DNA from 3 places in the Gordonibacter sp. genome. Region 2 is predicted to be linked to each of the others. Evidence: predicted binding sites of a transcription regulator. Region 2 holds the regulator's gene; each other region holds the start of a gene.
What was found. The regulator HrcA, encoded in region 2, represses chaperone genes, less so after heat shock. The targets are predictions, from matches to a motif close to TNTTAGCANNCNNNNNNNNNGNNTGCTAANA.

Region 1 (7,758 bases), on a different contig from region 2:
GGCAACGCACACGGCCACGATACCGCATACGAATGCCGATATCTGCACCTCCCACCACGTTCCGCCCGCAAGCATGGCCGCCGCAGCACCGAAACCGGCACCTGCCGACACGCCCAAAATATCCGAGGACACCATAGGGTTCTTAAACACGGTCTGATACGAGGCACCCGAAACCGACAACGCTCCACCAATAAGAAGCGACAGCGTGATCTGGGGGAATCGGACGTTCAGCATGATAGGTTCCAGGACGTCGTCCCAATACTGCTCCACCGGCATGAGCTGCGAGCGCAACACATCGATCACCGTTCCCACGGAAATATCGACGCTGCCGATAAGGAACGAATACAGGTACACCACAACGAGCACAGCCCCCATGACAAGCATCTTCGCTGAAAACCCGAAACGGAGCCTCGATGATCCTCCAGATTTCACGCACGTCCCCTCAACGGTTTGAGAGATGCCGCGCCAAACGCCCTTTCGCACAAGAAGGAACAGGGCGACCATCATCTCTCAAAAAATTATTCTCAATAAGCTATATTAGTTTTGTATGAGGATAATTGCGGTTGCATTAGCAACGAGAGGCGTCCTTTTGGCCGCCTCTCGGAAGGAAAACGCGCTTTTGGACTGGCTTACGCTACCGGGACGAACGTGTCCTTGTCGGGCGCGAACGACTGCATGGCGACGATCGTGCGGGCGAACAGGTCATCCAGCTCCCAGCCCAGCATTTCGGCACCGGAGCGGATGACGTCGCGGCTGACGCCGGCAGCGAAGCGCTTGTCCTTGAACTTCTTCTTCAGCGATTTCACCTCGAAGTCCATGACGCTCTTCGAGGGGCGCATGGCAATGGCGGCCCCGATGAGGCCCGTAAGCTCCTCGGCTGCGAACAGTATCTTCTCCATCTGCAACTCGGGCTTGGGCAGCTCGGGGTTGAAATCGGACGTGTGGCTCTGAATGGCGCGAATGAGCTCGGGCGAGCCGCCGGCCGCCTCGATGTCCTTGGCGGCGAACACCGTGTGCAGCTCAGGCTCGTCGTCATGCTCTTCCCAATCCAGGTCGTGCAGCAGGCCCACGATGCCCCAGAACTCCTCGTTTTCCGGGTCGAACTCGTGCGCGAAGTAGCGCATGGTCTGTTCCACCGTCTCGCCGTGCTCAAGGTGGAACGGATCCTTGTTGTGCTCCTGCAACAACGCGAATGCAGCCTCGCGCGTGATACCGGCTTCCAGATTACCCATAACGCTCTCCTTTTCGCCTGCAATACTTTGCTTGACGATATGCTAACCCAAAGCCCCGCCAATGTCAGGCCCGAATGCCCGCTAGAGCACGTTGCAAAACAAGGACGTAAAAGTACTAGTTTTCGCATTTTCAGGACGAGCTTGGCGTTCTAAAACACGATCCCCAGCGCGTTCACCACGAGGCCCCAGAACACGCCCATCGCGTACAGCGCCACGATAACCATGAGGTTCTCCCGCACGCGGCGGTTCGTGCGCACCAGCACCAGCAGGCCCACGCCGGCAGAGACCAGCAAGCCGGCGAGCATGGCACCCGAGCCCAGCGCGCCCTCGACGTAGAGCTGCGCGATAACGATGCTGGCTGCGCAATTGGGCACGAGGCCCACCAGCGCCGACCCGAACACCGACAGCACCGGGTTCGATCCCAAGAAGTCGGCGAGCACGTCCTCACCAACCACTTCCAGCACGCCGTTCAGCACGATGGTGATAACGAAGATGAACACCGCGACCCGCAGCGTATGCCGCAGCGCCGAGCGCACGATGGAGCCGTGCTCGTGGTCGTGGTCGTGGTCCTCGTCGTGCTCGAAGTCATAGGCAAGCTCGGGGCTTTCCTCGCAGGTGGCACAATCGCCGTTACAGCCGCAGTTGTCCTGCTCGCACAGCTCATGGATACGCAGTTTCTTGCTTTCGCGGCGCGCGATGCGCACGGCGGCATCCACGACGAAGCCCATGACCATGCCGATGACGACCTTGGCACCCAGTATCTTCAGGATGACGTCCAACGGCACCTGCTCCGCAATGAAGATGGGGAGCATCTCGTCGGACGTGGACAGAAAGACAGCGAACAGGGTTCCCAGAGTAATGACGCGGCCCGCCCACAACGTTGCCGCCACCGCCGAGAAACCGCATTGCGGCACCACGCCCAGAAGCGCGCCCGCGATCGGACCAGCCGCACCCGCACGCCGGATGGCAGCCTCGGTCTTGCCGCCCGTCTTGTGCTCCAGCCACTCCATGAGCAGATACGTGGCGAACAGAAACGGGATCAGATACAGTGTGTCGCCAACCGAATGGGTCAGCACATGCCGCATTATGTCGGGAAACGATTCCATGAAGAAGTATTGTACCCCTCCGGACGGCTCCGGCCTTCAACGTAGGCGAATGGTCATGAAAAGCAGCACTGTCGCCAGCCATAAGACAATCCCCTGCTATACTTCTGACCCATGAACTCAGAGAAAAGACAACTTCCCCGCTGGATATATGCAGCACTGCTTATCGCAGCAGCGGCAATCTGGGGTCTGAGCACGGTCGTCATCAAGGATACGGTTGCCTCGTTTCCGCCGGGATGGCTGGTGGGCATTCGCTTTCTTGCTGCAGGCATCGTGCTTTCGGTGGCGCTGTTGCCGCGCATGGTGCGCACCCTGAACGCCGACCATCTGAAAACAGGTGCGCTGCTGGGCGTATTCGTAGGGATGTCGTATCTGCTCAATTCAACCGGACTTGCCTACACCACTGCTTCCAAAAGCTCTTTCTTAACAGCCACCTACTGCGTACTCGTCCCGTTCCTTTCGTGGGCCATCCTGCACAAGCGCCCCTCGGTCTACAATATCTCGGCTGCAGCCATCTGCATCCTGGGCGTGGGGCTGGTATCGCTGCAATCGTCGGCTTCGTTTTCCTTGGGTCTCGGCGACAGCATCACCCTTGCTTCCGCCTTGTTCCTGGGCGCGCACTTAGCCCTTACTTCCAAGCTAGCGCCGGGGCGCGACATCCTGGTACTGACCGCGTTGCAGTTCATCGTGGCCGGCCTTATGGGCCTGGCCTGGGGTGCGGTATCCGAGCCGTGGCCCACGCCCGAGCAGTTCAGCCCGGACATGCTGTTTAATTTGGCGTACATGGTGCTTGCAGCTTCGTGCATAGCCCTTTTGTTGCAAAATATTGGCTTGGCGCACATCCCCCCAGCGCCCGCCTCGCTGTTCCTGGCCACCGAGTCGGTGTTCGGCGTAGCGTTCAGCGTGTTGCTGCTCGGCGAGGTTCTCAGCTCGCAGATGGTATTCGGGTTCATATTGATCTTCTTTGCCATCATGGTAAGCGAATATTTCCCCACCTCGAAATTCATGAAGAGGGTTCTCGCCAAACGTCAGAAGTAGAGTCGGGTAAGCGGCTCCGGGCTATCACCTGCTAAAAACGCACTGTGCTCCGGCACACAAAAGGAGAGCCTGCTTGACGCGGGCTCTCCTTTTTGGTTCGGTTCGCAGAAGGTTCTGCGAACTTACATCATACCGCCCATGCCGCCGCCGGCACCGGCCAGCGCAGACAGGTCCGGACCGTCCTTCGGAATGTCGTTGATGGTGGCCTCGGTGATGAGGATGAGGGCCGCAACGGAAGCAGCGGACTGCAGAGCCGTGCGGGTCACCTTGACCGGATCGTTCACGCCCATCTCGATCATGTTGCCGTACTCGCCGTTAGCGCAGTTCAGGCCTTCGCCCTTGCCCATGCCCTTCACGTGCTCGACCACGACGCTGCCCTCGAAGCCAGCGTTTTGGGCGATGGCGCGCATCGGAGCCTCGAGCGCCTTACGGATGATAGCCACGCCGACCTCTTCGTCCTTGTCGACAGCCTCCACCGTATCCAGCACGGGAAGCACGTCCACCAGCGCCACGCCGCCGCCGGCAACGATGCCTTCTTCCACCGCCGCACGGGTTGCCTGCAGGGCATCCTCGATACGGGCCTTCTTCTCCTTGAGCTCGGACTCGGTCGCAGCGCCCACCTTCAGCACCGCCACGCCGCCGGACAGCTTCGCCAGACGCTCCTGCAGCTTCTCGCGGTCGAAGTCGGAATCGACGCGCTCCAGCTCGGCCTTGATCTGGGTGATGCGGTCCTCGATGTTCTTCTTCTCGCCAGCACCGTCCACGATAAGGGCGGCGTCCTTGGTGACCTTGACCGTCTTGGCATGGCCCAGCATGTCGACGCGGGCGTCGGCCATGGTCATACCGAAGTCCTTGTCGATGACCTGGGCGCCCGTGACGGCCGCGATGTCCTCGAGGATGCGCTTGCGACGGTCGCCGAAGCCGGGGGCCTTGATGGCGACGCAGTTGAACGTGCCGCGCAACTTGTTCAGCAGGATGGTGGCCAGCGCCTCACCCTCGACGTCTTCAGCAACGATGAACAGCGGGCGGCCGGACTTCATGATGTCTTCCAGCAACGGCACCATGTCCTGGATGCTGGTGACTTTCTGGTCGGTGAGCAGGATGTAGGGGTCGTTCAGCACGGCCTCCATCTTCTCCATGTCGGTGGCCATGTACGGCGAGATGTAGCCGCGCTCGTACTGCATGCCCTCGACGATGTTCATCTCCAGGCCGAACGTCTGGCTCTCCTCGACGGAAATGGCGCCATCCTTGCCCACAGCCTCCATGGCTGCAGCGATCTTGGAGCCGATCTCGGAATCGCCGGCAGAAATGGTGCCGACGTTGGCGATCTGGGCTTCCGTGGACACCGGGGTAGCGTCGGCCTTGATGGCCTCCACAACGGCGTCGGTGGCCTTCTGGATACCGCGGCGGATGCCCAGGGCATCGGCACCGGCGGTTACGTTGCGCAGGCCCTCGGACACGATGACATCGGCCAGCAGCGTGGCGGTCGTCGTGCCGTCGCCGGCTACGTCGTTGGTCTTAACGGCAACTTCGCGCACCAGCTGGGCGCCCATGTTCTCGATGGGGTCTTCCAGCTCGACTTCCTTGGCAACGGTCACGCCGTCGTTGGTGATGGTGGGGGCACCATAGGACTTCTCCAGTGCCACGTAGCGGCCCTTAGGACCAAGCGTCACCTTTACTGCGTCGGACAGCTTACGCACACCGGCAGCAAGGGCGCTGCGGGCATCGGCCTCAAATTTGATTTCTTTCGCCATGATTCGCTATTCCTTTCAGATTGCGTATCTTATACCTACTGCTTGTGGGTTTTCCGGCTTCGCCGGAGGTAGAGCACCAACTCAAACAACAGGGTTTCCGTGGTGAGTCGCATAGCCGTGAAGCACCGAGGAGCTTGAACTAAGCGGCCTTCGCGCCGTGCATGAAAGCGACGAGAAGGCTGAACGGCTAGGCGGCCGCCACGGGAAGCCGTCAGGTTGCCTTATGCAAACACTGCGTACAAGTCGTCGGCACGCAAGATCATGACGTCTTCGCCATCCACCGTGATCTCGGTTCCGCCGTACTTGCCGTACAGGACCTTGTCGCCCTCTTTCACGGGCATGGGCAGCAGGTTGCCGTCCTTGTCCAGCTTGCCAGCACCCACGGCCAGCACGGTGCCCGTCTGGGGCTTTTCCTTTGCTTCGGTCGCCAGATACAGACCGGATGCCGTCGTCGACTCAGCCTCGTCCTGCTTGATGATGACGCGGTCACCCAATGGTTTCAAATTCATATCCTTGCCTTCCTTTCGTCCGCCTCTTGTCCGAAATTGGTTGAACGTTTCTATTTAACCACTCCGTCTTAGTGACTGCTAGCACTCATTGGGTAACGAGTGCTAAACATTGCGTTATCATAGCAGCCCTGCCGACGAATGCAAGAGATATTGAGGAAATATGAGCGTAGGAGACTGAGGTTTGCGCCAATCGTCAGAGGATCGTCACAATTCCAACATTCACCGCTCGCCCGGCTTCACCAAGCCGCCCTCGTAGGCACGTACAACCAGCTGGGCACGATCGTGGGCATCGAGTTTCGCCATGATGCGAGCAAGGTGCGTCTTGACCGTTGCGGGAGATATGAACAGGTCAGACCCTATTTCATCATTGGACAGCCCACGGGCTACCAACACCAGTATTTCGCGCTCGCGCTCGGTGAGTACGGCAAAAAAATCGCTGCCGGAAGCATCAGAGGGCCCCGTTGCCGGGCGCGTGCGCACAAACGTCTCTACCAGGCGGCGCATGACCGAAGGCTGAATAAGCGCATCGCCCTTGGCCACCACTTCGATGGCGGCAGCAATGTCGTCGGGCTCGGCATCTTTCAGCATGAACCCGCTGGCACCGGCCGCCAGGGCATCATATACGTATTCGTCGATGTCGAAGGTGGTCAAGATGAGCACATGTGTGCCCTCAAGCTGAGGATCGGCCCTGATCGCCCGGGTGGCTTCGATGCCGTTTTCCACCGGCATACGGATATCCATGAGCACCACATCGGGTCGCGTCTCGCGCACACGCTCGACCGCCTGGCGCCCGTCGCCCGCCTCCCCCACCACCAACAGACGAGGATACGACGACAGGATAAGCCGAAAGCCGCTGCGCACCAGATCCTGATCATCGGCAACCACTACGCGCAACACCGTGTCGTCGCGCCGCCGTTCGTCGGCACGCCTCGCCGCCTGGGCGCTGCTCTCGCGCAGCCGCTCCTGCACCGCACGGTACGCGTCATCCTGGAAACTACCGCCGATAAGCTGCTCAGACATGAGATGCCCCCGTCCCGCCCAGCGGCAGGCCCACCCGCACGGCGAACCCGCCTTGAGCTCGATTGCCCGCCCAAAACGTGCCGTCCAGCAGCCCCACGCGCTCTGCCATGCCGGCGATGCCATGGCCGCCGGGCGTGACGGCATCGCCGCGACCGCGTCCGTCATCCTCGATATCGAGCCGCGCCGTGCTGCCATCGAGCGTCAAGCGCATAACCGCCGTGCGCGCATCTGCATGACGCACGATATTCGTGGCCGCCTCGCGCGCGATGCCGTACAGGGCCACATCGACATAGGCGGGCACGCGGGAACGGTCGTAGCCGCCCCTATCCAGAATCGTCTCCACGCCCGCATTCCGCAAATATACCGCCAGGTCCTCCATGCGCTCGGTGCCAGCTGTCGGCTCTGTTTCGGCGACGTCGTCACACCGGAGCACGCCGATCATGCTGCGTATCTCCTCAAGCGCATCCTTAGCCGTCGTGCGTGCGGTGGCAATAGCCTGCTTCGCCGCCTCGGGATCGCGGTCGATCAGCCGTTCAGCAGCAGCCGCCTGAATGCTCACGGCCGACAGCGAGTGAGCCGTGATATCGTGCACCTCGCGCGCAATGCGCACGCGCGCCTCCTCCACCCGACGTGCCGCCTCTTCCCCGCAGGCGCGCTCCGCCTCAAGGGCCCGCTGCTCGGTTTCGACCACGTAGGCGCGGTGCGTGCGATATGCGTAGCCGGCCAAGGCCGCCGCAGCGGCAAACGCGATGTTCTGGAAGCGCGTGAAGAAGATCAGGCTGGCCGTACGCGCCGACATGTCCACAAAGAGCAGCCCGCCCACCGCCAAAACGGCGGCCACCAGCGCCTCGACGCGCCCCCGCTCGCTGGCAATGGTATAGAGCGCCACCGCGGGCCCGATCATCGTAAGGGAAAGTCCGCGAAACGAGCTTTGCAGTCCCAAAAACACCACCATGACAAACAGGAACACCGGCCAAGGAAACCTCCTGCGCGCCACAAGCGGCAGCGTGGTAAGCGCCAACGCCACGAACACCGAGGCATCGGGCACCACGTTCACCGTACCCAAGTATTGGCGCAGCGCCAGGTCATGGACTACAAGCGA
Region 2 (7,758 bases):
GGTCCACCTTCTCGGTAAGCGATCCGGGTAGAAAGCCCAGGTTCTCCCCTGCCTCGACGATCGGGCGGACGAGGATGATACGGCCGACCTCCTTGCGCTTGAGCGCCGCCACAGCCATAGCCATGGCCAGGTAGGTTTTGCCCGTGCCCGCAGGTCCGATGCCGAACGTGATGGTGTGTTTGCGAATGGCATCCACGTAGCGCTTCTGCCCCGGTGTTTTCGGGCGAATAGCGCGACCCCGGTACGTCAGCAGAACATCTTCGCGCAGTGCGCGGGGCGAAAACTCGGCCGTGCGCATGAGCTCGATGGCGCGGCGCACGTAGTCGGCCGTGGGAGCATCGCCGCCTTCGGCCAGCTTGATGAAGTCGGAGAACAGCGCCGTGAGCGACTGCACTTCCAACGGATCGCCTTCCAAAACGATGGTGTCTCCGCGCACCGTGATGCGCGCCTGAAACGCGTCTTGCACGATATGGAGGAACTCGTCAGCCTGCCCTACGACAAGTGCCATGCTCACGCTTGCCGGGGCGGTTAAGATAATTTGCGTCTGATCTGTCATGTAGTCATTGTATCACGGGGCGGGCGGGCGCAAGCCCGTTGTTATTGAAGCGTGACGGGGAAGGCACCTCGGGCGGCCCGGTAGGCGAACAGCGCCTTGGTCTGGTCGAGCTTGAGGCACGCCGATCGCGCACGCGAGGGGGGCATATCCGCTGTGCAGGCGCACGGCGGTAATGGTGGGGGCATATCCGCTGTGCAGGCGCACGGCGATAACGCCGAGCTGCGGGTGCGCCGATCGCGCACGCGAGGGGGGCATATCCGCCGTGATTGCCGTGTTCGCTGAGCCTATTTTGCCGGAACCTGCACAGCGAGGGGAGGTGTCGGCAGTGCCACGGCCACGAGCGCTCCCGGTACCGCGCCAGCAGGCGCCTCGACCTCGAAATAGCTCTCAGTCGTAGCCTTGCCAGCTGTCTCTACCAGCACCAGTTCGGAGGTGCCGCTCCGACGGGCGCGGTCGGCGCTGCGCAGCCGGAAAGCTAACTCCCTGAGGCGGCGTGCCCGATCGGCCTTGATCTCGGGCCGCACTTGGTCCACACGATCCGCCGCCGGCGTTCCCTCGCGGCGCGAGTACGGGAACACGTGGATCTTCGAGAAGGCGCACTGCCGGACCACGTCGAGGGTTGCCGCGAAATCGTCCTCGTCTTCGCCGGGAAATCCCACGATGACATCGGTCGAGAGCGAGAGCTCCGGCACGGCAGCGCGCAGCCGGTCGACGAGCGTGCAGTATTCCCTTGCGTCGTAGGGGCGCGCCATGTGCCTGAGCACCTTCGAGCTGCCGGACTGCAGGGGCAGGTGCAGATGCCGGCACACGCGGCCTTCCGCCGAGGCGAGCAACGCCACCAGGTCGTCGCCCACGTCCTTCGGCTCGATGCTGGATATACGGAAACGCACGCATGGCTCGCCTGATGTGGCCTGATCGGCTGTGGCGGCCAGCAGGCGCTCCAACAGCCCCGCGAGCGTCAAGTCCCCCCAACAGTAGGAGCCCAGGTTGATGCCCGAGAGCACGATCTCGCGCACGCCTGCTCGCGCATACGCCACGGCTTCGTCTATCACCTCGTCGGCATCGCGGCTCCATGCGCGCCCTCGTGCCACATGCACGATACAGTACGTACAGGCATTGTCGCACCCGTCTTGTACCTTGATGCCCACGCGCGTGGGGAAGGCACCGCCCACGCGCAGCACCGGACGCGTACTGACCGCACGCCCGGCGAGCTCTTCGAGCAGAGCGCCCTTTGCCGCGGTTTCGACACGGGGATCCATCACCTCGAACCCGGCAGCGTCGATGGCGGCAGCGCACCCGGTGACGACCACGCGCGCATGCCCGTTCGCACGCAGGGCGCGATGCACCGCCTTGCGGGTCTTCTTCTCGGCCTCGCCGGTAACAGTGCAGGTATTCACCACGATCAGGTCGGCATCGGTGGGCGCCGCCTCGCTGCCTCCAGCTGCGAGCAGGGCTGCTGCGATAGCATCGGACTCAACCCGGTTCACCTTGCAGCCTAAATTGACGATAGCGAACCTCATCGCACGTCCCTCTCGAAGCTGCTACGCGAGACGTTGCCCAAGCCGCCTAACTCGTAGAGCGCGAGCGCGCTTGCCACGATGCCGGCTGTTTCAGTGCGCAGGATGGAGGGACCCAGCGACACTAGGGAGGCGCGCTCGTTGCATTCCAGGAAGGCATCGACCTCGCGCTCGGTCAACCCGCCCTCAGGGCCCACCACCACAGCGATGCGCGCCTCGTGGGCAGGTACCCGGCATCGCTCGATACCGCTCCAGAGAGCCGAGGAGAGCCGTGCCGTGCCGGGAGCCTCCTCCCAGCACACCAAGATCGCTGTGGCATGCGACAGCGCGGCGCATGCCTGGTCGAGCGTCGACGGAGCGCATACCTCGGGTATTTCGCATTGCCCCGACTGCATGGCGGCGCTCTTAGCTATCGCCTGCCAACGCTGTGTTTTCGCAGCCGCTTTCTTGGCGTCCAGCTTCACGATGGAGCGCTCGCACGCAAGCGGAAGGAACCCGGCGACGCCCAGCTCGGTGGCGTGCCGGATGACGGCCTCCATCTTGTCGCCTTTGGCGAGGCCCTGCACCAGCAGCACCGTCGCACCCGGGCGCGGCACCTCCAGGCGCTGCGCGATGCGCACCAAGGGCACCTCGTCGCCAACGGAGACGATCTCGCATTCGAAGTAGTCCTGGGCGGCATCCACCACGGCCACATGCTCGCCGACAGCCAGCCGAAGCACGCGAGCATGCTTGGCATCGTCGGGCGCGAGCCGCAGCGGGAACACTGCCGTCTCCTCGGCGGCCACCACCTGGTTCTCAAGGTAGAAATGAGGCAGGGACATGATCAGTTGAAGGCGTCGCGGAGCTTCTGGAGGGGCGTGCGGACATCAGCCACGTTCTCGCCCATGTCCTCGGCCAGCTGCTCTAAGAGCTCGCGCTGCTTTTTGGTCACCTTCTTGGGCACTACCACGTTCACATGGACGTACATGTCGCCGCGCGCTTCGCTGCGGAACTTCGGCATGCCGAATCCCTTCACGCGGACGACCTGCTCGTTCTGGCAGCCTTCGGGAATGCGCACTTCGACCTTCTCGTCCTCAAAGATGCCGTCGATCTCGATATCGGCACCGAGCGTTGCCTGCACGATGGAGATGTTCGCCCGTGCATGCAGATTGTCGCCGTCGCGCTCGAAGAACTCATGGGGCTGGATGCGACACGTGACGATAAGGTCGCCGGCCGCCGCACCCTGTAAGCCCGCCTCGCCGAATCCGGACAAACGCAGCTGCTGGGAGTCGCGGATACCCACCGGTACTTCCACCGTCACGCGTTGGCGGTCGGGCACGCGGCCCTGACCTTCGCATTCGGGACACGGATTCTCGATAGAGCGCCCGGTGCCGCCGCAGGTCTTGCAGGTAGTAGCCGACTGCATGTCGCCCAAGAACGTATGCTGCACGGTAACAACGCGGCCTTGGCCGTTGCAGTCGGGACAGGTGACCTCGTGGCCGTCGGGGCCGAGGCCCGACCCGTCGCAGTCAGGGCACGGGGCCAAACGATCGTAGACGATCTCCTTCTTGGCGCCAGCTGCCACTTCTTCAAGCGTCAGGCGCAGGCCCACGCCCATATCGCGGCCCTCGCGGCGCTGCTGCTGGCGGGCGCCCCCGCCCTGTCCGCCGAAAAACGAGCTGAAAATATCGCCCATGCCGAAACCGCCGCCGAACAAATCTTCGAAATCGACGTAGCCGTTTCCGCCTCCGTAGGGGTTTCCGCCGCCTGCTGCGCCCGGAATCGTGCCGAAGCGGTCGTATTGGGCCCGCTTGTTCGCATCGGACAGTACGTCGTACGCCTCGTTCAATTCCTTGAACTGATCTTCGGCATCTGCTGCCTTATTCACGTCCGGATGGAGTTCGCGCGCACGGCGGCGGAACGCCTTTTTGATTTCGTCATCAGTGGCGTTCTTGGAAACGCCCAGAACCTCGTACAGATCCTTGGCCATAGCTCTGACTAGTACCTTTCCTCGTAAGGCGGCGACACTCCCCTCACACGTGTCCGCCGCACAGTATCCTATACGTCTTGCAGGGCCGCGCTTGCAATGCGCACGGCCCGTATTACCTTCGAATAGTCCATGCGCGTGGGGCCGATGACGGCCACCACGCCAGCCGACTCGCCGCGTCCGTAGCGGCTTGCCACCACCGACACCCCAGCCAGCTCCGCCGCATCGTTCTCGCGGCCGATGCGCACGCACGGTGCCCCATCGGCCTGCCGTACGGCATCGTCGAGGAGGTGCAGCAGCACGGTGTCGTCCTCGAGCACCTGCATGACGGGCAGCAGCACCTGAGACTGACTGAACTCCGGCTTCGTCAGAAGGGAGCTCACGCCCAGACGGTGAGTACGCGACAGTTCGCTTTCCTGCAGGCACGACAGCACCTCTTCGAGCACCAGGCGCACCAAAGGATCGTGTAGGGCCTCCATCATGCCCCACTCCAAGCCTTCCTCGATCTGCTGGAGCGACTTGCCAGTGAACACATCGCCCAGAAACGCCTGGACGTGCGCCAGTTCGTCAGGCGACACCGGTTCGGCGAAATCTATCTGACGGTTGAACACCTGGCCGTCTTCGGTAACCAGCACCACCAGAGCGCGGTGCAGCGTAAGCGAGATAAGCGAAAGCTGCTTGATGTGCAAGTTGAGCACGGAAGGCGCCAGCACGATGGACAGGCAGTCCGTCAGTCGCGTCAGCGCCGACGAGGTCTGCTCGAGCAGGGCGTCCAACTCGCTCGCACTGCGGCGAAGCTCGTCTACGGCGGTGCGGCCGCTCTCCTCGTCTCCGGAGAAGCCCGTTTCCAGCAGACTGTCGACAAAGGCACGGTAGCCGATATCGGTGGGTATGCGTCCAGCCGACGTGTGGGGTTGCGTGATGTAGCCGCCGTCCTCGAGCACCGACAGCTCGTTGCGTACCGTGGCAGGGCTCACGCCCAGCTGGTAGCGTTCCGTCAAGGTGCGAGACCCTACGGGCAGAGCGCACGCGACATACTCTTCTATAAGCGCGGCCAACACCCGTTGCCTACGATCCGATAGCACGCCTCTCCACCTTCCTTCTCCGCAAATGGGTCTCGTTTTCTCCTGGCCAGCATGCTCTGCGCAGGCGACCGCAGCGACTCCCTCTCTCACAAAGAGCGCTGACGTATCATTTTAGCAGCCGATGCAAGAGAGTGCTAAAGAAAGTGAGGGAAATGTAGAGAAACCTGCTTAATGCCACAGTTGTCCCGCTCCGACAACGCAAGGCCAGCCAAACGGTCCGCCCCTACGTGAACAGATCGATCAGCTCTTGCTTAGAATGCACCTCCATCTTCGCATAGATGTTCTTGATATACCCCCGCACCGTATTGGGCGACAAGTACAAGGTTGCGCCAATATAGGTTGCCGTCCTGCCCCGCGAAAGATGCTCGAGGATGTCAGACTCCCGCTGCGTCAGGCGATAGCGGCTTGCCAGCTCTGCCGCCCTGCGCTGAAACGCCTCGTCGTGAGAGACCGGTGGGGTCTCTACAGGAATCTCCCGACTGCGCTTGCGAAGCATGTAGAGCAGCACCAGCGACAAGAGGTAGATCACAACCACGATCACCAACATGTTCTTGAACGAGGTCGCAGCATCTATCGCCGCAAGGGAGGTTCCGAGGAAAAGCCCCGCCATGGACGAAAGCCGGATAAGGAAGACCGACATTCCCATGAAAGCGTAAGGGTTCAAAGAACGGCGGCTGCCTTCACTGATGATCAGGCACATCACGCTGGTGGCAACGAAGGCATGGCCCGTCACGAACGCTGCACTGAAAAAATATCCGTACTGGAAGTCCACTAGGGGCCATGCGATCAATATGCCCGTGAGAAGGGGGAACAGCATCCGGTAAGCCTTCGACGCGCTGAACACCTTAGGCAAGGAGAACACCGCGACGAAGAAAACGATGGAGGCGAGGCAGGTTCCCAGAGACGACGCTTCGGAAGACCCGTCGAACCCCGCCCCCTCCCGGAACATGAAACCGTTGATGATCCCGACGGCGCATCCTAGCACCAGAAGCGAGACAAGCCCCTCCCCGATAAAAACCAAGCCTTGCAGGTGCTTCCTGAAAGAGGGCGGTGCCTTTTCAAGGCGATGCCTCGGCGAGGCGGAAGTCCGTTTTGGCACCTCGATCGCCAATCGCCCGCGCTCCATGCAGCACAGGACGGCACTCGTCACCAGGAAGACCGCCGTCGCCGCGAACTTCACGGGTGCGGCACCGCCCTGCAGGGCAAGCGAGATCGCCGACGCCAGCAGCATGGATGCCGCCAACGTCTTTGCCGCATCGGAAGGGCCGAGCCTCGAGAGCAGCTCCACCCAAGCAAGCGTGAGCATGACCGTGGCGCACCCGTGCACCATCGCCACGGCAAGTAGCGCAGCCTGCGAGGGCAGCTTGGCCAAAGCGCCTGAAAAGGAAAACACGGCAACAGCGAGAAACACCGCAGTGGGGACGATGACGGGCAGAGAGAACGCGCGCAAGAGCCGCGAGAAGACCGCATACACCACGATCGCCTCGGTTGCCAGGACCATCAGCGCAGACAGTATACTGAACTCGATCCCTGAGATGAGAATGAAAGAACCGTCCGTAGTGAAGCCCGCCGTAGCGTAAAACGTCGATTGAGCAACCTTGAACGAGGCAAACCCGAGCACCGTCAGCAACGCTAAAGAGCTCTCCTTCAGGCAAGCGATGATGTTCCCGTACCGCATATCCCCCCTCGCACAACCCAATCGCCCTATCCGCTGCATTATCCACCCGAACGTGCTGCATGCCAACCTTCAGAGAGGGAAAACATGCCCGTCGACCGCTATTCAACCCAAAATGAGGGGTACGGAAAACCCAGAATGGGAGAGGCGACCCAAGCAGCCGCCCTCTAGGCTTTTATCTGGCTGCGGCGACCCTGTGAAAACGCCGGCAGCCAGAAAGCAAACGGCATGGCCCGTCATCGCCGGCTTACGGCAGCGGGCCATGCAGCAAACGGAGGAGGCAAGGCATGTCGCGCAGGAATTTCATTGGAGGGACTGCGCTGGGAACGGTCGCGCTTGCGGCAGGAGCCCTCGCGGGGTGCGCCCCGAAAAGCTCTGGGGAGGAAGCCGGTTCGACGCAAACCTGGGACAAGGAAGTGGACCTGCTGGTGTGCGGCTGCGGCGGAGCAGGCATGGCCTGTGCGGTAGAGGCCAAGGACAACGGCGTAGAGAACGTACTGATCATCGAGAAATCGGCCAACATCGGAGGAACGACTACCACTTCGCAGGGTATGATCGCAGGCTACGGCACGCAAATCCAAAAAAAGCAGGGCATTGAGGTTACGTACGACCAGATGTACGCGAACCTTATGAACAACGCCTCCTACCGCCTCGATCCCGCCTTGACGAAAATCACTGTGGAGAGCTCCGGCGAGACCATAGACTGGCTCATCGATCGCGCGAAAGTAGGATTCACCGACGAAGTGAAGGTATACTACGGCCCTTTGCCCATGATGCATATCGTGAAGGACGGCGGCGCGGGCTTTGCTTCGGCCTTCTCGGCACTTCTTGACGAGCTTGGCGTGGACATAGAGAAGAACACGAAGCTCGTGGAGTTGGTGCTCGACGACAACGGGGCTGTGGCGGGAGCCGTCGTCGAGGCGAAGGGCAAGGCGCTGCGCATCAAAGCAAAGGCGCTC
Region 3 (7,758 bases), on a different contig from region 2:
CTCGAGGAAGAATTGCACTACCTCGAGACCGAGAAGCGCGCAGAGATGGGCGAGCGCATCAAGACCGCGCGCGAGTTCGGCGATATCTCGGAGAACTCCGAGTACGACGACGCGAAGAACGAGCAGGGCATGGTGGAGGCGCGTATCGCCGAGATCAGCCGTATCCTCTCGGAGGCCACGGTCGTCACGGCGCCGAAGCGTTCGAACAAAGTGAACATCGGCAGTGTGGTCACCGTGGACATGGGCGGCAAAGAGCGCGTGTTCACCATCGTGGGCGGCGCGGAAAGCGATGCCGCAGCCGGCAAGATCAGCAACGAGTCGCCCGTCGGGTCGGCATTGCTGGGCCACAAGAAGGGCGATGTTGTCGAGACGACCGGGCCTACCGGGCGCGATATCGTCATGACTATCGTGAAGATCGAGCACTAAATGAGCGACACCACCGAACAGACTATCGAAGATGATCCCATCGCGGTGCGGCTTGCCAAGCGCGAAGCGCTTATCGCGGCGGGCGAGAACCCCTATGGAAACGCGTTCGCCTACTCGCACCATCTGGGCGATTTGGTCGTGCAGTACGCCGAGCTGGCCGACGGCGAGAGCACCGAAGACGAGGTGCAGGTGGCCGGCCGCGTCATGGCCAAGCGCGACCAGGGCAAGCTCGCCTTCCTCGAGCTTCGCGACTCCACGGCCGATATGCAGCTGTTCTGCCGCATCAACGCGCTTGGCGAAGACGAGTTCGCGAAGCTCAAGGACCTCGACGTGGGCGACTGGATCGGCGTGTCGGGCACCATGATGCGCACGAAGCGCGGTCAGCTGTCCGTGTCGGTGCAGTCCTTCGAGCTTTTGAGCAAGTCGCTGCGCCCGCTGCCTGAGAAGTTCCACGGCTTGGCTGACAAAGAGACGCGCTATCGTCAGCGCTATATCGACCTGGTCATGAACCCCGAGGTGAAGAGCACGTTCGAGAAGCGTTTCAAGATCGTCGCGGCCATCCGTCGCTACATGGAGGATCAGGGCTTCTACGAGGTGGAAACGCCTATCCTACATCCCATCCTGGGCGGCGCGAACGCACGTCCGTTCGAGACGCACCATAACGCGCTCGACCGCGAGTATTACCTGCGCATCGCCACCGAGCTGCACTTGAAGCGCCTTATCGTGGGCGGCTTCGAGAAGGTGTTCGAGATCGGGCGCCAGTTCCGCAACGAGGGCATGGACCCGTACCACAACCCCGAGTTCACCACGATGGAGTTCTATCAGGCGTTCAGCGATCTTGAAGGCATGATGGAGCTTACGCAGGGCGTCGTGCAGGCGGCAGCGCTCGCCTCGATTGGCACGCTGCAGGTCGAGTACCAGGGCACGGCGGTTGACCTGAGCGGCACGTGGCGCCGCGCGACCATGATCGAGCTGGCAAGTGCCGGTGCGGGCGAGGACGTGAGCTTCGAGCGCACGCGCGACGAGCTGGTGAGCATCCTCGAGCGCAACGGGGGCCATGCGGAGGCCGCCTGGGGCAAGGGCAAGCTTATTGCCGAGGTATTCGAGGCAGTGGCCGAGGAGAAGCTCATCCAGCCGACGTTCGTGACGGAGCATCCCCTCGAGGTGTCGCCGCTGGCCAAGAAGAAGGCCGGCGATCCGAACCTCACCGAACGCTTCGAGCTGTTCGTTTGCGGTCATGAGTACGCCAACGCCTTCGGCGAGCTGAACGACCCGGTCGACCAGGCCGAACGCTTCCGCGCGCAGGTGGAGGCCAAGGATATGGGCGACGACGAGGCTATGGGCTACGACGACGACTACGTGCGCGCGCTCGAGTACGGCATGCCTCCGGCGGGCGGGTGCGGCATCGGCATCGACCGCTTGGTCATGCTGCTCACCGACGCTCCCTCCATCCGCGACGTGCTGCTGTTCCCGCACATGAGGGACGAAGCGCGAAACTGACGGTCACGACGAGGGCATCCGAAATCCGGATGCCCTCGCTGGTTGAGGGGCTCGAAAGACCTGGATGCCCTCGCTGGTTGAGGGGCTCGAAAGACCTGGATGTCGCCTCGGCGGGTGTGCGATCCTTATCGGAGAGGGCGTCGGAGGGGGTTTGCGGGAAAGCTGCCCGCGTTGTTCGTGCCATGCGGATGCGGTGCCGTCCCCGTAATGGCGAGTGATAGTCCGTGCGTTCTCGTGTGGAACTCGTGACAAGCAGGTATCGAATTAGCACTCGATTAACAAGAGTGCTAGCATGTAGGTGAAACACTACTGAAGCTCCGCGAGAATCGAGGCTTACATGTCTTTTGAGAAGTTTACCGACAAAGCGCGCAAGGTGCTTGTCCTGGCTCAGGACGAGGCTCGCACGCTGCATCAGCCCTACGTAGGCACCGAGCATATCCTGCTCGGCCTTATACAGGAGAAGGACGGCCTGGCGGCCCAGGCGCTCGACCGCCTGAATGTGAAGTACGACGCGGTCGTGCAGGCCATCCGCCAGGTCGTCTCCATTGACGAGGATACCGACGTGTCCGGCCACCTATCTTTCACGCCACGGGTGAAGCGCGTGCTGGAGAACTCCCTGCGTGAGGCCATGCAGATGGGTCAATCCTATATCTCCACCGAGCACTTGCTGCTCGGCATCGTGCGCGAGGGCGACGGCACGGCACTCGAGGTGCTCACGCGCCTGAACGTGTCCGGCGACAACGTGCGCAGCGCACTCAACGACCTGGTGGGGCAAAGCCCGGTCTACGCTGGCCGCAACGCGTTCGACCAGGGCAACAATGCGGGCGACAGCGTGCTGAAGGAGTTCGGCACCGACCTTACCCAAAAGGCGCGCGACGGCAAGCTCGACCCGGTCATCGGCCGTGCGGGCGAGATCGAGCGCGTCATGCAGGTGCTCTCCCGCCGCCAGAAGAACAACCCGCTGCTCATCGGCGAGCCGGGCGTGGGCAAAACGGCCGTAGCCGAGGGCTTGGCCCAGCTGATCGTGTCCAACCAGGTGCCCGACATCCTGCGCGGCAAGCGCCTGTTCACACTGGACGTGAGCGCGCTCGTGGCTGGTTCGAAGTACCGCGGTGAGTTTGAAGAGCGCCTGAAGAAGTGCATTAAGGAAGTGATGGATTCAGGCGACATCATCCTGTTCATCGACGAGATGCACACGCTTATCGGTGCGGGTTCGGCCGAAGGCTCTATCGACGCTGCCGCCATCCTGAAGCCGCCGCTGTCCCGCGGTGAGATCCAGGTGATCGGCGCTACTACTATCGAAGAGTACCGCAAGCACCTGGAGAAGGACACCGCGCTGGAGCGCCGCTTCCAGCCCATCACCGTGGGCGAGCCTAACGAGGAGCAGACAGTGCGCATCATGGAGGGTCTGCGCGACCGCTATGAGGCGCATCACCAGGTGAAATTCTCCGACGACGCGCTGCAGGCCGCCGTTTCACTGGCCAGCCGCTACATCCAGGACCGCTTCTTGCCCGACAAGGCCATCGATGTGATGGACGAGGCGGGCGCGCGCATGCGCATCCGCAACATGACGCTGCCGCCCGAGTTACGCGAGCTTGACGACGAACTGCGCCGCGTGCGCGGCGAGAAGGACGGCGCCATCGCCGCCCAGGACTTCGAGCGCGCTGCAACCCTGCGCGACCAAGAGGCCCAGCTGAAAGAAAAGCGCGAGACGGCCGAGAAGGACTGGGAGGAAACCGCCCAGAAAACCGTCCACCAGGTGACGGTCGAGGATATCGCCGACGTGGTGTCCATGACCACGGGCGTTCCTGTGTCGAACCTGACCGAGGCGGAGACCGAGAAGCTGCTGCGCATGGAAGGCGTGCTGCATGAGCGCGTCGTGGGCCAGGACGAAGCGGTTACGGCGCTGTCGAAGGCCATCCGCCGCTCCCGTAGCGGTCTTAAGGACCCCAAGCGCCCTGCCGGCTCGTTCATCTTCCTCGGCCCGTCGGGTGTTGGCAAGACCGAGCTTTCCAAGGCGCTCGCTGCGTTCCTATTCAACTCGGAGGACGCGCTGTTGTCCTTCGACATGTCGGAGTACATGGAGAAGCACTCGGTCAGCCGTCTGGTAGGCAGCCCTCCGGGCTATGTGGGCTTCGACGAGGGCGGCCAGCTGACGAAGGCTGTGCGTCAGCGCCCTTACTCGGTTGTGCTGTTCGACGAGATCGAGAAGGCGCACCCCGACGTGTTCAACATTCTGCTCCAGATTCTGGAGGAGGGACGCTTGACGGACGCGCAGGGCCGTACGGTAGACTTCCGCAACGCGGTCATCATCATGACCTCGAACGTGGGAGCACGCGAGATCGCGCAGCCGGCGACGCTGGGCTTCTCGACCGACGACCATGCGGGGCTCTCTGACAAGGAGATTAAAAGCCGCGTCATGTCCGAGATGAAGAAGCTGTTCAGGCCCGAGTTCTTGAACCGTATCGACGAGATCATCGTGTTTAAGTCCTTGAATGCCGAGCAGATCGCCCAGATCGTGAAGCTGATGGTGGCGGATCTGCGCGAGCGTCTGATCGCGCAGAACATGTCCATCAATCTGACCGATGCGGCGTGCAAGCTGGTGGCCAAAGAAGGCACCGATACCGCATTCGGCGCCCGTCCGCTGCGCCGGGCTATCCAGCGTCTGCTGGAAGATCCGCTGTCCGAGGATATCCTCGAGGGCAAGTGGACGACCGGTTCTATCATCGACGTGGACGCGGTTGACGGCGAGTTGGTGTTCACCCAGGGTTCAGGGGCTATCCCCGAGCCCCGGAAACGTGATAGCATAGCACGGGAAGCCGAACTGCTGCTGACGAACTACGATCTGGGCCATGCCGGAGTTTCTTCGGGCGGCGGGTCGGTGTCGGGCGGTGCGGCCGACTAACGGGCGCACGATGTGATCGAACGGGCATCGCGTAGGCGATGCCCGTTTTCTCGGTAGGGCAACGAAGGATACTCCATGTCTCAAACGATTGACCCCATTTTCTCGTCGGAAGTGCTTCCGGTGCCGGTGCTTACGGAAGACGGCTTCGACTTCGATGCGCTTTCTCAGTCGCTACATGGGCTGAAGGGCGAGGTTGACAAGAATCCCAAGACGGCGGCCATCATCCTGGCGGGTGGCACGGGGGAGCGGTTCGGCAAGGAAGGCGGCAAACAGCTGGTGGAAATCGCCGGCAAGCCCATCCTTACCTGGTCGGCCGAAGCATTCGACGCGGTGGGCGATATCGGCCTCATCGTGATCGTGTGCCCGGAGGACCGCTGCTCGGAGTATTTGAAGTGTGCTATCGATCCGTTCCCGTTCGTCACGCCTATCGTCGTGGCCTCCTCGGGTCCTAGTCGTCAGGAATCGGCGTTCTCGGGTTTGGAATTCGTACCCGACGAGTACGAGTACGTCATCCTGCACGATGGCGCCCGCCCGCTGATCTCACCTGACCTTATCGCGCACACTATCGCCACGCTGAAGGGAAACATCGACTGCGACGGTGCCGTCGTGGCTCATCCGGCGGTTGACACCCTCAAGGTGGTGGAAAACGGCGTTATCGTGGGCACGCCCGACCGGCGCGTGTTCTGGAATGCCCAGACGCCGCAGGTATTCCGCGCGGGCATCTATCGCCGCGCCCACGCCTCGGCGCTCTCCGACGGTTTTGTGGGAACCGACGATTCGGCTCTGATCGAGCGCTTGGGCGGCCGTGTGCTGGTGGTGGAGGGCAAGCGCGACAATATTAAGCTCACCGTGCCTGAAGATTACCTGATGCTGGCTGCGGCAGTGCGCGCGATCTACCTGAAGGATCTCGAGCGATGACAGGCCTCGAGCCTTCCTCGTTCGACCCCACGCGCCTGCGCATCGGGCAAGGCTATGACGTACATGCCTTCGCCGAGGGTCGCAGGCTTGTCCTCGGCGGCGTGGACATCCCCCACGTGCGCGGCCTGCTGGGGCATTCCGATGCCGATGTGCTGGCTCACGCCATATCCGACGCACTGCTCGGCGGCGTGCGCGGCGGCGATATCGGCAGGCTCTTTCCCGATACCGACCCGGCGTACAAAGATGCCGACTCGCTGGTCCTGCTGGCTGCGGTAGCCGCCTTCGTGCGGAGCCAAGGATACGAGATTCTCGACGTCGACAGCGTCGTCGCAGCCCAGGCACCAAAACTATCTCCCTATCGCGAAGCCATGCGCCAGAACCTAGCTACCGCGATGGGTGTTTCCGTCGACAACGTCGGCGTGAAAGCCACCACCACCGAGCACCTCGGTTTCGAAGGCCGCGAAGAGGGTATCTCTGCCACCGCTGCCTGCCTTCTCTGTCGATGTAAGTAGCGCCAAGTCTGCGACCGCCGAAGAACGGGCGGCCCTGTGCTACAATTCTGCATCGAAAGAGACGGGACATTCATGAATATATTCAAAACTATGGGGGAAGATATACGGGCGGTCAAAGAGCGCGACCCCGCAGCTCAGGGCTCGTTCATCATCTGGCTTACCTATCCGGGTCTGCATGCGCGCTGGTCGCATGTGATCGAGCATTTCCTATGGAATCACGGATGGTGCCGGCTTGCTCGCGTCTCTTCCCAGTTCACCCGCTTTATGACGGGTGTGGAGATACATCCGGGTGCCGTGATCGGCCGACGTTTCTTCATCGATCATGCCATGGCCGTCATCATCGGCGAGACCACGGTCATCGGCGATGATGTGACGTTGTACCAAGGGGTCACACTTGGCGGTACGGGCAAGGAGACCGGCAAGCGACATCCCACGTTGCAAGATAACGTGCTGGTGGGTGTCGGCGCGTCGGTGCTGGGCAACATCGTGGTGGGCGAGAACTCGAAGGTGGGCGGCGGCGCGGTCGTAGTCTGCGACGTTCCCCCCAACTCGACCGTCGTGGGCATTCCTGGACGCGTCGTCATGCGCGATGGCATGCGCGTCGAGAGCGAGAAAAAAGACGCGGAGCTGCATAAGGAGAACCTGCCCGACCCCATCGAGGAGCAGTGCGACAACCTCTGCGAGCGCCTTGAGGTGCTTGAGCGGGAGATGGCGGCATTGCGGGAGAGAAGCGCGTAAGCACGGCGAATTTGAAACGGATGTGCGACGGAGGGCCGCCGTAGCCGCAGGCGACGGGGATCGTCGTCGCACGATAGACGGGACGTGAGGATATGATCAGGCTCTACAACACGAAAACGCGCAGCAAGGTGGATTTCGAGTCGCTGACGCGTGGCAAGGTGGGCATGTACGTATGCGGGCCGACCGTGTACAACTACATCCATATCGGCAACGCGCGCACGTTCATGTCGTTTGACATCGTGCGCCGCTACCTGTTGTGGCGTGGGTTCGACGTGACGTTCGTCCAGAACGTCACCGATGTGGACGACAAGATCATCAACAAGGCGAACGAGGAAGGCCGCAGTGCTTCCGAAGTGGCCACCGAGTACACTGAGGCGTTCATCGCCGACATGCGTGCTGCCGGCGTGATGGACCCCGACATCCGCCCCAAGGCTACCGAAGAGATTCCCGAGATGATCGAGCTTATCGAGGAGCTTATCGAGAGTGGGCACGCCTATGCGGTGGAGGGCGATGTGTACTTCAACGTACGCTCGTACGCAGCATACGGCGAGCTTTCCGGGCGCAACGTGGACGAGATGGAGAGCGGGCACCGCGAACTGCGAGCCGATGGTGCCGGCCTCGAGGACCGCAAGCGCGATCCGCTGGATTTCGCCGTATGGAAGGCCGCCAAGCCCGGCGAGCCGTCGTGGGCCTCTCCTTGGGGCGAGGGCCGTCCGGGATGGCATATCGAGTGCTCGGCCATGTCGCGCAAGTACCTGG

Region 1: a site for HrcA is predicted at 5,690-5,720, ahead of RR842_RS01175 (co-chaperone GroES). Genes of this name have one in related genera too.
Region 3: a site for HrcA is predicted at 2,189-2,219, ahead of RR842_RS00030 (ATP-dependent Clp protease ATP-binding subunit). Genes of this name have one in related genera too.

What each region holds. Positions count from the first base shown of each region.
Region 1 is NZ_JAVWUP010000005.1:24,647-32,404, reverse strand. Features, by position in the region: gene RR842_RS01200 (iron ABC transporter permease) at 1-375, opposite strand, end outside; gene RR842_RS01195 (HD domain-containing protein) at 630-1,232, opposite strand; gene RR842_RS01190 (putative manganese transporter) at 1,382-2,338, opposite strand; gene RR842_RS01185 (DMT family transporter) at 2,450-3,373, shown strand; gene groL (chaperonin GroEL) at 3,496-5,127, opposite strand; gene RR842_RS01175 (co-chaperone GroES) at 5,349-5,636, opposite strand; gene RR842_RS01170 (response regulator transcription factor) at 5,856-6,656, opposite strand; gene RR842_RS01165 (sensor histidine kinase) at 6,649-7,758, opposite strand, start outside.
Region 2 is NZ_JAVWUP010000019.1:79-7,836, reverse strand. Features, by position in the region: gene RR842_RS03520 (PhoH family protein) at 1-556, opposite strand, end outside; gene RR842_RS03515 (MiaB/RimO family radical SAM methylthiotransferase) at 841-2,076, opposite strand; gene RR842_RS03510 (RsmE family RNA methyltransferase) at 2,073-2,894, opposite strand; gene dnaJ (molecular chaperone DnaJ) at 2,897-4,042, opposite strand; gene hrcA (heat-inducible transcriptional repressor HrcA) at 4,111-5,124, opposite strand; gene RR842_RS03495 (LuxR C-terminal-related transcriptional regulator) at 5,348-6,802, opposite strand; partial or broken gene RR842_RS03490 (FAD-dependent oxidoreductase) at 7,087-7,758, shown strand, end outside.
Region 3 is NZ_JAVWUP010000001.1:2,044-9,801, forward strand. Features, by position in the region: gene greA (transcription elongation factor GreA) at 1-426, shown strand, start outside; gene lysS (lysine--tRNA ligase) at 427-1,926, shown strand; gene RR842_RS00030 (ATP-dependent Clp protease ATP-binding subunit) at 2,264-4,831, shown strand; gene ispD (2-C-methyl-D-erythritol 4-phosphate cytidylyltransferase) at 4,907-5,749, shown strand; gene ispF (2-C-methyl-D-erythritol 2,4-cyclodiphosphate synthase) at 5,746-6,261, shown strand; gene cysE (serine O-acetyltransferase) at 6,340-6,999, shown strand; gene cysS (cysteine--tRNA ligase) at 7,092-7,758, shown strand, end outside.